2 regions of the Cedecea selenatireducens genome follow, and region 2 is predicted to be linked to the other one. Evidence: predicted binding sites of a transcription regulator. Region 2 holds the regulator's gene; the other holds the start of a gene.
What was found. The regulator PurR, encoded in region 2, represses purine synthesis genes. The targets are predictions, from matches to a motif close to CANGCAAACGTTTGCNTG.

Region 1: a site for PurR is predicted at 1,093-1,110, ahead of gltB (glutamate synthase large subunit). Genes of this name have one in related genera too.

The regions. Positions count from the first base shown of each region.
Region 1 is NZ_JBHIKW010000005.1:47,553-50,693, reverse strand. Features, by position in the region: gene mnmL (tRNA modification radical SAM protein MnmL/YtqA) at 1-460, opposite strand, end outside; gene gltB (glutamate synthase large subunit) at 1,140-3,141, shown strand, end outside.
Region 2 is NZ_JBHIKW010000011.1:127,526-130,666, reverse strand. Features, by position in the region: gene sodB (superoxide dismutase [Fe]) at 1-403, shown strand, start outside; gene cydH (cytochrome bd-I oxidase subunit CydH) at 458-547, opposite strand; gene purR (HTH-type transcriptional repressor PurR) at 840-1,865, shown strand; gene punR (DNA-binding transcriptional activator PunR) at 1,862-2,800, opposite strand; gene punC (purine nucleoside transporter PunC) at 2,916-3,141, shown strand, end outside.

The DNA of each region.
Region 1 (3,141 bases), on a different contig from region 2:
GCGTTTTGTCATTCGCCGTCTGCAAACCCAGCTCCAGCCACACTTCATAGCCTTGCTCATGGTAGTCGCTCAGCAGATCGAGCACGCCGTCTGGCACGCAGTCGGGCCGGGTGCCCACACACAGCCCAACAATGCTGGTCTGGCTTACCGCCTGCTGATACATAGCACGCAGAACCTGCACTTCAGCCCAGGTGCTGGTGTAAGCCTGGAAATAGGCCAGATAACGCTGGGCGCGATTCACCCGACTGGCCTGATGCGCGAGCTGTTCTGCAATGGAGCTGTGCTGCTGGGCTTCGTCGGCAAAAGAGGCCACGTTGCAAAAGGTGCAGCCGCCTCGCCCGATAGTGCCGTCGCGATTAGGACAGCTAAACCCGCCATGCAGCGTGAGTTTATGGACCTTTTGCCCATAGCGACGAGAGAGATCGCCGCCAAACATATTGACTAATTTCTGTAACTGCATAATCTGATGGGCCGTCCCGAAAAAGGGGCCTAGCCTGCCATTTTCTTCTCGCAGCGGCGATGACCTGGATCAATCGCTTCGGCGCAGCCTTATCTATTGCATATAAACTCAAAATAAGTGCAACCCTATTCAAATAAGGCTTAATTACTTTTCCTTATGATGCTGCCCTTTATTTAAAGAATATGACGAGCGGTGAAAAACAGTGTCATGCTGCACTCCATGGGGGTTAAGTAGCATATCGTGCTAGCAATACCACTGATGCCAGCATGGTCTGGAGTTCCCTGGGCTTCAGTATAGTGAGGACGATCACATAACCCCCGGCGTTTGCCGCGCTGCCGCCACAGGCAAAAAAGCGCAAAATATCATTGTATTCATATCCTTAGGACGCTCTTAGCACAATTATGTATAAATAAGAATGCCATTTGACCTGTGTGCTCTTTCCCGATAACTTGGAAATCCGCTGGAAGCTTTCTGGATGGGTTCTGTGCCCATCATATTTATGCAGTAATTGAGATTCCCTCTAAAGCAAGTCCTCAACACTTGTGACACCGGATGCGTTGGACATTAAGAGGGCGACACGCGAGGCAAGCGTATGATGCGCAAACCCCGTCGCCATGCCCTTGCTGCGTCCACGCGCAAACGGTTGGGAGTAACGTAGAGCCTGGGGAGGTTCACTGATATGTTGTACGATAAATCCCTTGAGAAGGATAACTGTGGTTTCGGCCTGATCGCCCACATAGAAGGCGAACCTAGCCACAAGGTAGTGCGTACCGCTATTCACGCGCTAGCCCGTATGCAGCACCGTGGGGCCATCCTGGCCGACGGTAAAACCGGCGACGGTTGTGGCCTGCTGCTGCAAAAACCAGATCGTTTCTTCCGCATTGTTGCAGAAGAACGCAATTGGCGTTTGGCCAAGAACTATGCCGTTGGCATGATTTTCTTAAGCCAGGATGACGCGCTTGCTCGCGCCAGCCGCCGCATTGTTGAAGAAGAGCTGCAAAACGAAACTCTGTCTATTGTTGGCTGGCGTGAAGTGCCGCTGAACAAAGACGTGCTCGGTGAAATCGCCCTCTCCTCTCTGCCACGTATTGAACAAATTTTCGTTAACGCCCCGGCGGGCTGGCGCCCTCGTGATATGGAACGCCGCCTGTTTATCGCCCGTCGCCGTATCGAAAAACGCATCCAGGAAGATAAAGACTTCTATATCTGTAGCCTGTCTAACCTGGTGAACATCTATAAAGGTCTGTGTATGCCGGCTGACCTGCCGCGCTTCTACCTGGACCTGGCGGACCTGCGCCTGGAATCGGCCATTTGCCTGTTCCACCAGCGTTTCTCCACCAACACCGTGCCGCGCTGGCCGCTGGCTCAGCCGTTCCGCTATCTGGCGCATAACGGCGAAATCAACACCATTACCGGTAACCGCCAGTGGGCCCGCGCTCGTACCTATAAATTCCAGACGCCGCTGATCCCCGATCTGCACGACGCCGCGCCGTTCGTGAACGAAACCGGCTCCGACTCCAGCTCCATGGACAACATGCTTGAGCTGCTGCTGGCGGGCGGGATGGATATCGTACGCGCCATGCGTCTGCTTGTTCCGCCTGCATGGCAGAACAACCCGAACATGGATCCTGAGCTGCGTGCCTTCTTCGACTTTAACTCCATGCACATGGAGCCGTGGGACGGCCCGGCCGGTATCGTGATGTCAGACGGGCGCTTCGCTGCCTGTAACCTGGACCGTAACGGCCTGCGCCCGGCGCGCTACGTCATCACCAAAGACAAGCTCATCACCTGTGCCTCTGAAGTCGGGATCTGGGACTACCAGCCGGACGAAGTGGTTGAAAAAGGCCGCGTTGGCCCGGGCGAGCTGATGGTTATCGACACCCGTATTGGCCGTATTCTGCATTCCGCTGAAACCGATGCCGAGCTGAAAAGCCGCCATCCGTATAAAGAGTGGATGGAGAACAACGTGCGTCGTCTGGTGCCGTTTGAAGATCTGCCGGACGAAAAAGTGGGCGCGAGAGAGCTGGACGACGACACGCTCGCCAGCTACCAGAAGCAGTTTAACTACAGCAGCGAAGAGCTGGATTCAGTGATTCGCGTTCTGGGCGAAAACGGCCAGGAAGCGGTGGGGTCAATGGGCGATGACACGCCGTTTGCCGTGCTTTCCAGCCAGCCACGCATTATTTACGATTACTTCCGCCAGCAGTTCGCGCAGGTCACCAACCCGCCAATCGATCCGCTGCGTGAAGCACACGTGATGTCCCTGGCCACCAGCATTGGTCGCGAGATGAACGTCTTCTGTGAAGCAGAAGGCCAGGCGCACCGCCTGAGCTTCAAATCGCCGATTCTGCTGTGGTCTGATTTCCAGCAGCTCACCACGCTTGAAGAAGAACACTATCGCGCCGATACGCTCGACATCACTTATGACGTGACCGAGAAATCACTGCACGAAACGGTGATGGCGCTCTGCGACGAAGCTGAACGCATGGTACGCAATGGCACCGTGTTGCTGGTGCTGTCCGACCGCAACATTGCGAAAAATCGCCTGCCGGTTCCGGCCCCGATGGCCGTGGGCGCCATCCAGACTCGTCTTGTTGAGAAGAGCCTGCGCTGTGACGCCAACATCATCGTTGAAACCGCCAGCGCCCGCGACCCGCACCACTTTGCCGTGCTGCTGGGCT
Region 2 (3,141 bases):
TGACGGCGGTATTTTCAATAATGCCGCTCAGGTCTGGAACCATACGTTCTACTGGCACTGCCTGGCACCAAACGCCGGGGGAGAACCTGGCGGAGAAGTGTTGGCCGCCATCAATAACGCGTTTGGCAGCGTGGAAGCATTTAAAAAACAGTTCACCGAAGCGGCCATCAAAAACTTCGGCTCCGGCTGGACCTGGCTTGTGAAGAACAGCGACGGCAGCCTGGCTATCGTCTCGACTTCTAACGCAGGAACTCCGCTCACAACCGGGGCAAAACCGCTGTTGACAGTGGACGTCTGGGAACACGCTTACTACATCGACTACCGCAACGCGCGCCCGGTTTATCTGGACCACTTCTGGGCGCTGGTTAACTGGAACTTTGTTGCGCAAAACCTGGCAGGCTGATTTTCAGTGATGTTTGACCTGTATTAAGGGCCGCTTTTTGCGGCCCTTATTAAATCAGTGCAGTACGGCGGTTAACGCCCCGGCAACAATCAGACTCAGTACGATAACCGTAGTCACTACGGAAAACTTCAGATCGGTACTCATCGTAAGCTCCTTTTATTTCCCTACAAAGCGTAAGTGGGATGATTTTCCCACAATTAACGATAAAAATCCTGCTGGTTTTGCACAGATATCGGTTTTCCCTCTTCCACTTTGCCCCGGGATAAGCCAAAATCCTTCGCTAATTTACCGCGTATCGCCCGGCAACGCCCTCCTCCCGCTGTATGTCGCATCCCCGACAGGCCTGCAACCAACGTGTTGCCCCAGGAGTTAGCGAAGGCAAACGTTTAACACATGAGTTATCAGGAGTTTACGATATGGTCTGGAGTGACATCTAATGGCAACCATTAAGGACGTAGCGAAGCGCGCAAACGTTTCCACTACCACTGTGTCACATGTCATTAACAAGACCCGTTTTGTGGCGGAAGAGACGCGCAACGCCGTCTGGGCAGCTATCAAAGAGCTGCACTATTCGCCGAGCGCCGTGGCGCGCAGCCTGAAGGTCAACCACACCAAATCGATTGGCCTGCTCGCTACCTCCAGCGAAGCGCCCTATTTTGCTGAAATTATCGAGTCGGTTGAGAACAGCTGCTTCGCCAAAGGCTACACCCTGATCCTCGGCAACGCGCACAACAACTTTGAGAAGCAGCAAGCCTACCTGTCGATGATGGCGCAAAAACGCGTCGATGGCCTGCTGGTCATGTGCTCCGAATATCCACAGACCCTGCTCTCTACGCTGGAAGAGTACCGTCATATTCCTATGGTGGTGATGGACTGGGGCGAAGCCCGCGCCGATTTTACCGACTCCGTGGTCGATAACGCCTTCCACGGCGGTTATCTCGCAGGCCGTTACCTGATTGAGCGCGGACACCGCGACATCGGTGCGATCCCGGGCCAGCTGGAGCGTAACACCGGCGGTGGTCGTCACGCTGGCTTCCTGAAAGCGCTTGAAGAAGCCAATATCAAAGTGCCGGAAAATTGGGTGGTTCAGGGCGACTTCGAGCCGGAATCTGGCTATCGCGCCATGCAGCAGCTGCTTAATCAACCGCATCGTCCTACTGCGGTCTTCTGCGGCGGCGATATTATGGCAATGGGTGCGATTTGCGCAGCGGATGAGATGGGGCTGCGCGTGCCGCAGGATATCTCGATTATCGGCTACGATAACGTGCGCAACGCCCGCTATTTCTCTCCGGCGCTGACCACAATCCATCAGCCAAAAGAACGCCTCGGTGAAACGGCCTTTAACATGCTGCTCGACCGCATTATCAACAAACGGGAAGAGTCGCAGACCATAGAAGTCCATCCGCGCCTCATCGAACGCCGCTCGGTGGCCGACGGCCCGTTCCGCGATTACCGCCGCTAAGCCTCTTCAGGAGCCCGGGATTCGTTCCCCGGCTCCTGGAGCCATTCCTGATTCATCGTCTCACTGTCCCCTAAATAGTCCAGCAGCCAGCTCAACGCAGGCGAGGCGTCATCCTGCCGCCACGTCAGGCAACAGGCCGCATCCGGGAACGGGTTCTCCAGCCTCAACTCTTTCCAGTCGCCACGTTCGAGCCACGGTTTCGCAATGTGCGTGGGCACCATGCCAATGCATAATCCTGCCGTCAGGCAATCGGCGCCCGACGCCCAGTCCGGCACCACCACGCGGCGCTGGTTGTCCAGAAGCCAGGTAATGCGCTTGGGCAACGAGCGGGACGTGTCCTCCAGCACCAGCGACGGCCAGGGCCGAATTTCATCATCAAGGATGATCTCCTCGTGTTGCGCAAGCGGATGGTCTGCCGCCACCACGCAGCGCCAGCTCAGTGCGCCCATGTCCCGAAACGCGTAGCGCCCTCCGACGGGGATCGCCTGCGTTGCGCCTATCGCCGCCTCAACGCGCCCGTCCGCCAGCGCATCCCACACGCCGTTGAAAACCTCCTGAAACACCCTCAGCTCGATGTCCGGGAAATGGCGATAAAAATCGAGCACCAGTTGGCGAGTACGCTCCGGCTTCACGATATTATCTACCGCGATGGAGAGATGCCCGCGCCAGCCGTTGGCTATCTGCTGGCACTGCTGGCGCGTTGCCATCATTTTTTTGATAACAGAACGCCCTTCTTTAAGAAAGAAAGCCCCAGCGGCGGTCAGCTCAACGTCCCGATGACGTCGTTCAAACAGCGGTACGGCCAGCCACTCTTCAAGTTGGCGCACGGTATAGCTGATGGCAGAAGGCACACGATGCAACTCCTGCGCTGCCCCGCTGAAACTGCCGTTGCGCGCTACGGCATCCACGACTTCGAGAGAATATTCAGACCACATGTTTTTTGCCTGCAAAAAATTTGAATGCAACGCGCAAATATTAGCGTTTCACAAGCGGTTTTGCACTCCGTAGACTCCTGCCCCGTTAACCTGCTATCAAAATCAAGAGTGAAATATGCAACCATCAAAGGGATTTCTTATCTGGCTGGCTGGCCTGAGCGTACTCGGCTTTCTCGCCACAGACATGTACCTGCCCGCCTTTGCGGCCATTCAGCAAGACCTGGGGACTAACGCCTCGGCGGTGAGCGCCAGCCTGAGCCTGTTCCTGGCGGGCTTTGCCTTTGCCCAGCTTGTCTGGGGGCCGCTTTCCGATCGTTTCGGGCGTAAACCCGTGCTGCTGA